2 regions of the Inquilinus sp. YAF38 genome follow, and region 2 is predicted to be linked to the other one. Evidence: riboswitches for the same ligand, from Rfam matches in the RefSeq annotation. Region 2 holds a riboswitch; the other holds the start of a gene.

Region 1 (5,193 bases), on a different contig from region 2:
TCACCGATCCGGGCGAGCTCGGCATCTTCGTCGACGAGGAGCAGCTGCGGACGATCGAGACGAAGATGTCCGGCAAGGGCTATCTCGAAGGCTCGGCGATGGCCACGACCTTCAACCTGCTGCGCGCCAACGACTTGATCTGGTCCTTCGTCGTCAGCAACTACCTGCTGGGCAAGGACCCCTTCCCCTTCGACCTTTTGTACTGGAACAGCGACGCGACCCGGATGCCGGCCGCGATGCACAGCTTCTACCTGCGCAACATGTATCAGGAGAACCGGCTGGCGCAGCCCGGCGGCATCACCCTGGCCGGGGTGCCGATCGACCTGACCACGGTGAAGACCCCGACCTTCATGCTGTCGACACGCGACGACCACATCGCGCCCTGGGCCTCGACCTATGCCGGGACCCAGCTGTTCGGCGGGCCGGTGCGCTTCTGCCTCAGCGCCTCGGGCCACATCGCCGGGGTGGTCAACCCGCCGGCGGCGAAGAAGTACTGCCACTGGGTCAACACGCGTACGCCGAAGACCCCGGAGGCTTGGCTCCAAGCCGCCGAGCAGGTCGAGGGCTCGTGGTGGCCGGAATGGCAGAAATGGGTCGCCCGCCACACCGGCGGCCAAGTCCCGGCCCGCCAGCCGGGCGACGGCGGGTTGTCCCCGATCGAGGACGCCCCCGGGCGCTACGTGCGGGCGACATAGGGCTCCAAACCGCTCTCTCTTAACTGTCATTGCCGGGCTTGACCCGGCAATCCAGAGGATGTCGAGACCTTCTGGATGCCCGGGTCAAGCCCGGGCATGACAAGGAGGGAGGGGGCCGGCTCCGCCTCAAGCCGCCAGCTCATCCACCGCCGCATAAGCCCGCCGCAGCTCGGCCAGGCGATCGCCTTCCAGCACCCGGTCGAGATGGATCTCGGGCCGCAGCGTGGCGGTGACGACGACGCGGTAGAGATGGGTCCACGGCCCGGCGCCGCGATGCACCACGGCGTACAGGATCTCGCGCCGCTGCGGGTCGCGCGAGTGGGGACAAAGGCGGTCGTCGAGCCGCTCGACGGTGTCGCCGGGATGGGCCAGCGGGATCGCCGCGGACTGGTATGCAGACATGAAAAACCCTCCATCGCGGTTGCGAGGAGGGCTGACGCGCGGCTTTCGACCCGTTTGGTTGCCGGTCCGGCCGCATCGCCCCTCTTGCGAGAGGCCACCACCTTGCCCGGGAGGCAGGTTGGCGTGGGCGTCAGCCCAGCTCTGGATGCGAGGCCGGGTTTAGCGCGGGCCGCGGCGCGGCGCAAGAGGGATAGAGTGCCCTTGCCTCCGCCCCCCGGATCGTCCGACCCTGGGCCGTCCTCCAGCGGCGAGCCAGCGATGTCCGATCCCTCCCGGCCGGTGCCTGATCTCTTCGCGGCGCGGCCGAACGCCTATGATCGCTTCACCCGGGCCGAATGGGCGGCGCTGCGGGCCTCGACGCCGATGGCGCTGTCCGAGGCCGAGTTGGCCGAGCTGCGCGGGCTGAACGAGCCGGTGTCGCCGGCCGATGTCGCCGACATCCTGCTGCCGCTGTCCCGCCTGCTGAACCTGCACGTCGCCGCCGCCCGCCGGCTGGACGGGGTGCAGGACGCCTTCCTCGGCCGGCCCGGCCCGCCCCCGCCCTACATCATCGGCATCGCCGGCAGCGTCGCCGTCGGCAAGAGCACCTTCGCCCGGCTGCTGCGCCTGCTGCTGTCGCGCTGGCCCGACCATCCGCGGGTCGAGCTGGTGACCACCGACGGCTTCCTGTGGCCGAAGTCGGTGCTGGAGGAGCGTGGGCTGATGCGCCGCAAGGGTTTCCCCGAGAGCTACGATCTGCGCCGCATGATCGGCTTCCTGGCCGCGGTGAAATCGGGCGGGCCGGAGGTCGAGGCGCCCGTCTATTCCCACCTCGCCTACGACATCCTGCCCGGCGCGAAGCAGGTGGTCCGCCGGCCGGACATCCTGGTCTTCGAGGGGCTTAACGTGCTGCAGGCCCCGGCCGGGGCGTCGGTCGTCACCTCCGACTTCTTCGATTTCTCGGTCTATGTCGACGCCGAGGAGGAGGACATCGCCCGCTGGTTCGTCGAGCGCCGCCTGCTGCTGCAGCGCACCGCGTTCCGGGACCCTTCCTCCTACTTCCATCACCAGCGCGACCTGCCGGAGGCCGAGGCCCGCCGCGCCGCCCGGGAGATCTGGGACCAGATCAACGGGGTGAACCTGCGCGAGAACATCCTGCCGACCCGGCAGCGCGCCCGGTTGGTGCTGCACAAGTCCGCCGATCATTCGGTCGACGCCGTCGCCCTGCGCCGGATGTAGCCATGGACCTGCGCCTCGGACCGCTGATCGGATCGGGCAAGGAGGCCGAGGTCTTCGACGCCGGCGATCGGGTGGTCAAGCTGTACCGGGCGACGGTGGCTGCGCCGAAGCTGGCGGCGCTGCACGAGGCGTCGGTGCTGGCCCTGGTCGAATCCCACGGGCTGCCGGTGCCGTCGGTCCGCGGCGTCGGGCAGGCCGACGGCCGCTGGGGCATCGCGATGACCCGGGCCGAAGGCCCGCCCCTCGCCGAAGCCATCCTCCGCGGGCCTGGCGAGGCCGTGGCCGGGCTGGAGCGGATGGTCCGGCTGCACCGGGAGATCCACGGCCGCCCGGCCACGCATCTCGCCGGCCTGAAGCCACGGCTGGCGGCGAATATCGGCCGTGCGGCCGGGATGCTGGGCCGGACCCTCGCGCGCCGGCTGCTGGACACCCTCGCCGGTCTGCCGGATGGCGACCGGCTATGCCATGGCGATTTCCATCCCTGGAACATCCTGGGCCCGCCCGGCCGCGAGGTGGTGGTCGACTGGCCCAACGCCTGCGCCGGCGATCCGGCGGCCGACGCCTGCCGCTCCTATGTGCTGATCCATCCCGCCGCGCCGGCGCTGGCCGCAGCCTATGTCGACGCGTATGCTGCCGCCGCGGGCGAGGGCCGGGACCAGATCCTGGCGTGGCTGCCCGTGGTCGCGGCCGCCCGCCTGGTGGAGGGTGTGCCGGACGAAATCAAGGCGCTGATGGCGATGGCTAGGTCGGAATCACCGCCCTGACCCCCGGCCGAATCCGCGGCAAACGGCGGGTTTCCGGCCGATTTCGTCGTCGAACTTGCCAATTCGCGCATCCTCCCCCATGTTTAGAGGGTCATTCTGGTTCGGACGGCCGGCCTGCCATGCCCTTGCGGCCGCGGATCCCTCGCCTTCCCCCGTTACCGTCTGATGCGTCGTGCGAGTTCGTGCGGCGCGACCCTTAGTTGGAGGAAAGCGATGCCGATCGGCACCGTCAAGTGGTTCAACAGCACCAAAGGCTTCGGCTTCATTCAGCCGGAGAGCGGCGGCCCGGACGTGTTCGTCCACATCTCGGCCGTTGAGCGCGCCGGCCTGCGTGGCCTGAACGAAGGCCAGCAGATTTCCTACGAGGAGCAGCGCGACCCGAAGCGCGGCAAGACCTCGGCGGAGAATCTGAAGGCCGTCTGAGCCTTCGAGCTGCAGAGCGGAACAGGAGCGCCCGCTCGTCGGGCGCTCCTTTTCTTGTGACAGACCTGCGATACTGCGGAAGCGTCGCGCCAGAGGGAGGCGGTCATGCCGTTCAAGCCGAACTACAATCAGCAGCGCAGCGAGCGCAACCGCGCCAAGGAGCAGAAGAAGCAGGAGAAGCTGCAGAAGCGCGAGGAGGAGAGCGCCCGCCGCAAGGCCGGGCTGGATGGCGACGCGCCCCAGGATGGCGACATGCCCCAGGACGGCGACACGCCCCAGGACGACCAGACCGAGTCGTCCTGACCCGAACCGTCACCGGAGTGCCACCATGGCCCGGAGCAAGAAACAATCCAATGACAGCACCTTCGTGCTGTTCAACGTCGTCTACCAGGACGGCACGCTGAGCTCGAACCGCAAGGTACCGCGCGCCGAAGCCGATGGGCTGGACGGCGAGGCCCCCGTGCGTGCGTTCATCGAGGCCCAGGACCGCAAGATCGCCGAGATGTCCGGCAATCCCCGCGGTCCGATCAAGACCATGACCCGCCTGCGCGGCCAATAGCCGACCGGCGCGGCGGCCCGAGAGCCGCCGCCTCTCCACCTCATCCCATCCACGTCGCGCTGAATTTTGCGTGGCTGCCGTCATTCAGGCGCAGATTCAGCCACTGGTCGACGAAGGCCTTGAACACCACGTCGCCGCGCGGCAGCAGATAGGCCTTCTCGGCGAAGGTGAAGGGCTGGTCCGGATGCACGGCGCACAGGCCGGGGCGCAGCTTCTGCTGCAGCCGGGTCTCGCTGGCATCGGTGATCATCACATCGGCCCGGCCGGCCAGGATCTCATCGAAGATCTTGGTGTTGTCCGGGAAGATGGTGATCTCCGCCGATTTGATTCTCTCGCGCACGAAGGCCTCGTTGGTGCCCCCTGGTGGCTCGATCACCCTGACGCCGGGCTGGTCGATCTGCTCCACCGTCTGGAATTTGTCGATAGTCTCGCACCGGGTGATCGGCGTCTTGCCGTCGACATCGATCGGGATGCTGAAGAAGGCTTGCTTCTGACGCGGCAAGCTCACGCTGATGCCGCCCATCGCCATGTCGCAGGCGCCGCCGGTGAAATCCGCCATCAGCGTCTTCCAGCTGGTCTTGACGAACTCCACCTTCACCCCGAGCGCGGCGGCCAGATCCTTGGCCATGTCGATGTCGATGCCCTCATACTCGCCCTTGGCCGGGTCGAGATAGGTGAAGGGCTTGTAGTCGCCGGTGGTGCAGACCTTCAGCACTCCGGCCTTGGCCACGGCGTCGAGCGTGTCGACGCGATCCGCCGCGGCCGCGGCGGCAGGCAGAACGAGCAGCAGAGCGGCGGCGGCAAGCAGGCGCATGATTCCTCCCGGATCTGATTCGGCTGGGATCTTAGTCGGACGAATGGGATGCCACCAACAGCCTCGTCCGCGCGGCCGGTCGCGGCTACCATCGCCGCCATGAAGCTGATCGCCTACACCATCGGCGGGACCCATCTGGAGATCCGGCCGGCCCCGGCCACGCGCGACTGGATGTCGGCGACGCCGGAAGGCTTCGCCTATCGCTGCCTGCCGCTGAACATCGCCAACGCCCATGGCTGGGAGATCCTGTGCCCGGCCCCGATCCGGGCCTGGTGGGATGGCGGCACGGCTCCGGAATCGGTGCGGGTCGAGGCGTCC
Region 2 (5,193 bases):
CTTCATCGACGGCCTGGCCGAGCCGAACGCCGCCTTCCTGGTGGTGGCGCTGAAGCCGTTCGACGAGCGGGTCAAGGAAGGGATCACGGTGTTCAACGTGATCCGCCAGGTGGCGATCCGCACCGCAGGCGTCCGCGACGCGCTGATCATCCCCCTGAACCTGCCGCCGATCATCGGCCTGGGCACCGCCGGCGGCTTCCAGTACCAGCTCGAGGATCTCGAGGGCAAAAGCCCGAACGAGCTGGCGGCGGTGGCGCAGGGGCTGGTGGTGGCCGCCAACCAGACGCCGGGCCTGGCCCAGGTCTTCACCTCCTACAACGCCAACACGCCGCAGATCTTCCTGAACCTGGACCGCGAGAAGGCGCAGAATCTCGGCGTCGGCGTCAGCGCCATCTTCAACGCGCTGCAGGCGACGCTGGGCGGCTTCTACATCAACGACTTCAACCTGTTCGGCCGCACCTGGCAGGTGATCGCCCAGGGCGAGGCCAACGACCGCCGCACGGTCGACGACATCTACCGGATCTATGTCCGCTCCTCGACCGGCCAGATGGTGCCGATGCGGTCACTGGTCGACGCGCAGCAGCAGCTCGGGCCGCTGTTCATCACCCGCTACAACAACTATCGGGCGGTGAACATCCTGGGCAGCGCCGCGCCGGGCTTCAGCTCGGGCGAATCGCTGGCGGCGATGACCAAGGCATCGGCCGCCACCCTGCCGGCCGGCTACGGCTTCGAATGGACCGGCACCGCGCTGCAGGAGCTGGAGGCGGCCGGCCAGACCGGCTTCATCCTCGGCCTCGCCGTGCTGTTCGCCTATCTGTTCCTGGTGGCGCTGTACGAGAGCTGGTCGATCCCGATCGGCGTGCTGCTGTCGGTCATCGTCGGCATCGTCGGCGGCATGGCGGCGCTTTGGATCGCCGGCCTGTCGAACGACGTCTACGCCCAGATCGGCATCGTCGTGCTGATCGCGCTGGCCAGCAAGAACGGCATCCTGATCGTCGAATTCGCCAAAGCCAAGCGCGAGGAGGGGTCGTCGATCGCCGAGGCCGCGATCGAGGGCGCCCGGCTGCGCTTCCGGCCGGTGATGATGACCAGCTTCGCCTTCATTCTGGGCCTGGTGCCGCTGGTGACGGCGGCGGGCGCGGCCGCGGCCAGCCGGCGCGGTGTCGGCACCTCGGTGTTCGGCGGCATGATCGCGGCCTCGGCGATCGGCATCTTCCTGATCCCGATGTTGTACGTCACCCTGCAGCATGTCCGCGAATGGGTGCATGAGAAGCTGCTGGGCGGCTCGATCGCGCCGAAGCCGCGGGCCGAGGCGCCAAGCACGCCGGCCGAATGAAACAGGGCGGCTCCTGCGGGAGCCGCCCTTTCACTTTGGCTGCCAGAACGCAACTACTTCGGCTCAAGCACACCGATTGCCTCTCCCGCCTGGCGGGAGAGGTCGGGCGTCGGCAGGACGACCGGGTGAGGGCTGGCCCGGGCCTCGACAAAGAGCCCTCACCCGGAGCCGCTCCGCGTCTCCGACCTCTCCCGTAAACGGGAGAGGCAACAACTCCGCAGGACGACCGGACTTCCGATCCGGCTTAATGCGCCCAGCGGCCGCGGTCGTGGTACCAGGGCCGGCCGCGATAATAGTTGTCCCAGTAGGGGCCGGCGTCGAACCGGATCACCGGCACGCCGATCACCGGCGCGGCCTCGACGATGACCCGGCGGCGATGCTGCACATCCGCCGCCAGGAAGCGGCCATTCGCCCAGCCGCGGTCGGGGCCGACGCCGATGTCGCACCAGGCCCAGCCATCGACGCAGCCGAAGATCTGCACCGGCACGCCCGGCCGCAGCCGCGCCACCGTCGGGTAGTCGGCGCCCGGACCGGCGCGCAGCCGGGCCGGGGCGGTGGTGTAGCCCGGCGCGGCATCGGCGGCCGTCGCCGTCAGGGCCGTCAGCGCCAGCCCGGCCATCGCGGCCAAGGCGAGCTTCCATCTCATCATGCGAACTCCAGGGATCGAGATCCCCCTTCGTCCGCCTCAACGCGGCAGAGCCGGAATCCGGTCGCCGGATGAGCGGGGCGCGGCGCCGTGCCTCACCCCCATACCGTCAGCCGGCGTGCTTCGCCGCGTCCAAGGCACGGGACAGGTCGCGCTCCAGGTCCTCGATGCCCTCGAGGCCGATCGACAGCCGCACCAGCCCGTCGGTGATGCCCATGGCGGCGCGGTCCGCCGCCTCCATCGCCCGGTGGGTGGTGGTGGTCGGGTGGGTGGCGAGCGACTTGGTGTCGCCGAGATTGTTCGAGATATCGACCAGCTGCAGCGCGTCGAGAAAGGCGAAGGCCGCCGCCTTGCTGCCGAGGTCCAGGGAGACCAGCGTCCCGCCGTTCTTCATCTGGCGCTTCGCCAGTTCGTGATGCGGATGGCTTTCCAGCCAAGGGTAGCGCACCGAACGGGCGGCCGGATGCGCCTCGACCAGCCGGGCCAGGCGGTGGGCGCTGGCGACCTGGCGCTCGACCCGCAGCCCGAGCGTCTCCAGCCCCTTCACCAGCACCCAGGCGTTGAACGGCGACAGCGCCGGGCCGGTGTGCCGGTAATAGGGCAGGAAGTCGTCGGTCAGGAACTTCTTGTCGGCGAGGACCGCGCCGCCCAGCACCCGGCCCTGGCCGTCGATGTGCTTGGTGGCGGAGTAGATCACCACATCGGCGCCGAGCTCGAGCGGCTTCTGTCCCAGCGGGGTGGCAAAGACGTTGTCGATGAACACCTTGGCGCCGGCGGCATGGGCGATCTTCGCCACCGCGGCGACGTCGACCAGATCGAGCGTCGGGTTGGCCGGCGTCTCCAGGAACACCGCCCGGGTGTTCGGCCGCATCGCCGCCTCCCAGGCCGCGAGGTCGGCGCCGTCGACGAAGGTGGTGGTGATGCCGTAGCGCGGCAGGATGACGTTGAGGATGAAGAAGCAGGAGCCGAACAGCGCCCGGCTGGCCACGACATGGTCGCCGCCGCGCAGATGGCAGAACAGGGCGGTGAACACCCCCGACATGCCGCTGGCGGTGACGTGACAGCCCTCCGCCCCTTCCAGCAGGGCCAGGCGCGTCTCCAGCACCTCCAGCGTCGGGTTGCCGTAGCGGGAATAGACGAAGCCGGGATCGTCGCCGGTGAAGCGCGCCTCGGCCGCAGCCGCGCTGTCATAGACGAAGCCCGAGGTCAGGAAGATCGCCTCGGAGGTCTCGCCATAGGGCGTTCGTCGCGTGCCGCCGCGGACCAGCACGGTCTCGGGGCCGAATTCGTCTTCGCTGGGGGCTTCGTATCGATCCATCTCGACCTCCTCCTCGACCCGACCGGGAGGCGGTGCGTGCGGGACCTGCGCGCAACCGACCTTTTAGCGGAGTTTAACGTGGCCGCAAGCCGGTCGGCTCAAATCACCACGGGGCCGCCCGGGAGGACGACGGCCCCAAGACTTATCGGCAAAACGACGATCGGGCAATGCGTTTCCGGCAACGCTGCCCGTCATCCCTCGGCCAGGGCGTAGAGCACGAAGGGCATCTCGATGCCCTCATACAGCCTGCGGTAGGAGCGGCAGAGGCGGAAGCCGCGGGCCTCGTAGAAGCCGCGGGCGAGCCGGTTGTGGGCGAAGCTCTCCAGCGTCCGGCACCCGCGCGCCACGGCGTCGGCCAGGAGGACGGTGCCGGCCGACCGGCCCTGCGCCGCCGGGTCGACGAACAGCATGTCGAGATGCGACCCGGTCATCAGCGAGAAGCCGAGCGGCGTGCCCTTGGTGTCGACCGCGATACGCAGGTCGGGCAGCCGGGCGGCGAAGCGGCGGGCGAAATCCTCCGGCCGCTTGCGGTCCAGGATCGCGGCCGGGAGGATGTGCTCGAAGGCGGCGCGGGTGCTGCGCCAGGCGACCTGCGCCACGGCCGGCAGGTCCGCCGCCGCCGGCGGCCGGACCGTCACCGCCGCCATCGTCCTGATGTCACCCATCGTCAACTGCCCCGCAGCCTGGGATCGAGCGCGTCGCGCAACCCGTCGCCCAGCAGGTTGAAGCCGAAAGACGCCAACAGGATGGCAAGGCCGGAGAAGATCGAATCCCAGGGCGACAGCAGCAGGTAGCTCCGCGCCTCGGCCAGCATGCGGCCGAGCGACGGCGTCGGCGGCTGGGTGCCGAGGCCCAGGAAGGACAGCGAGGCCTCGACCAGGATCGCGGTGGACAGGGCCAGGCTGGCCTGCACCAGGATGACGCTGGCCAGGTTGGGCAGCACGTGGCGCCACAGCACCCGCCCCTCCCCCGCCCCGATGGCGCGGGCGCCGAGCACGTACTGGCTGCCGGCCACCACCAGGGCCGGCCCGCGCAAGAGGCGGGCGAAGACCGGGATGTAGACCACGCCGATCGCCAGCGCCGTGGTGGTCGCCCCCGGCCCCAGCACGGCGACGATGCCGATCGCCAGCAGGATGATCGGGAAGGCGAACAGGATGTCCATCAGCCGCATGCCGGCGCGGTCGAGCCAGCCGCCACGCAAGGCCGCGGCCACGCCCAGGGTGCCGCCGACCAGCAGCGCCAGCAGCACCGCGCTGGCCGAGGCGGCGAGCGAGGCGCGGTAGCCGTAGAGGATGCGCGACAGCACGTCCCGCCCGAACTGGTCGGTGCCGAGCCAGGCCGCGGCGCTGGGTGGCTTCATCCGCCGGATCACATGCTGGGCCAGCGGGTCGTCCGGCGCGAGCCAGGGCGCCAGCAGCGCCGCCCCGACCTGCAGCAGCACCAGCGCCCCGCCGATCCAGACCAGCGGGTGCCGCGGCGCCGGGATGCGGCGGCGCGACGGCGGCGCCAGGGTTTCCGGGAGGGGTGCCGTCATCGCAGGCCGATCCGCGGGTCGAGCGCGGCGTAAAGCATGTCGGTGACGAAGTTCACGACCACGAATCCGGCGGTGACCAGCAGGATCGCCGCCTGGATCAGCGGGTAGTTGCGCTCCGCGATCGCGCCCAGCATCAGCCGGCCGAGGCCCGGCAGGGCGAAGACCTGCTCGACCACGATGGCGCCGCCGAACAGATAGCCGGCGGAGATGCCGAGCGCGGTGACGAAGGGGATCATGGCGTTGCGGAAGGCGTGGTCGAACACCACCGCCCGCTCACTGACCCCCTTGGCCCGGGCGGTGCGGATGTAGTCCTGCCCCAGCGCGTCGAGCATGGCCGAGCGGACGATGCGCGACAGCGA

What was found. A riboswitch is a leader RNA that binds a small molecule or an ion and turns the genes downstream of it on or off. The one in region 2 is predicted to bind S-adenosylmethionine.
Region 1: it holds a riboswitch for S-adenosylmethionine, as region 2 does, so the genes downstream of both, AB4Z01_RS26580 (hypothetical protein) here and metZ (O-succinylhomoserine sulfhydrylase) in region 2, are expected to answer to the same signal.

Annotation. Positions count from the first base shown of each region.
Region 1 covers NZ_JBFRCU010000074.1:20,718-25,910, forward strand. Annotated here, with positions in the region: gene phaC (class I poly(R)-hydroxyalkanoic acid synthase) at 1-695, shown strand, start outside; gene AB4Z01_RS26580 (hypothetical protein) at 822-1,097, opposite strand; SAM-I-IV-variant riboswitch at 1,142-1,251, opposite strand; gene coaA (type I pantothenate kinase) at 1,356-2,315, shown strand; gene AB4Z01_RS26590 (phosphotransferase family protein) at 2,318-3,079, shown strand; gene AB4Z01_RS26595 (cold-shock protein) at 3,293-3,502, shown strand; gene AB4Z01_RS26600 (hypothetical protein) at 3,608-3,805, shown strand; gene AB4Z01_RS26605 (hypothetical protein) at 3,831-4,061, shown strand; gene AB4Z01_RS26610 (transporter substrate-binding domain-containing protein) at 4,102-4,875, opposite strand; gene AB4Z01_RS26615 (DUF6065 family protein) at 4,924-5,193, shown strand, end outside.
Region 2 covers NZ_JBFRCU010000022.1:48,352-53,544, reverse strand. Annotated here, with positions in the region: gene AB4Z01_RS12620 (efflux RND transporter permease subunit) at 1-1,336, shown strand, start outside; gene AB4Z01_RS12615 (SH3 domain-containing protein) at 1,581-1,985, opposite strand; gene metZ (O-succinylhomoserine sulfhydrylase) at 2,092-3,300, opposite strand; SAM riboswitch at 3,344-3,420, opposite strand; gene AB4Z01_RS12605 (GNAT family N-acetyltransferase) at 3,492-3,965, opposite strand; gene AB4Z01_RS12600 (ABC transporter permease) at 3,968-4,834, opposite strand; gene AB4Z01_RS12595 (ABC transporter permease) at 4,831-5,193, opposite strand, start outside.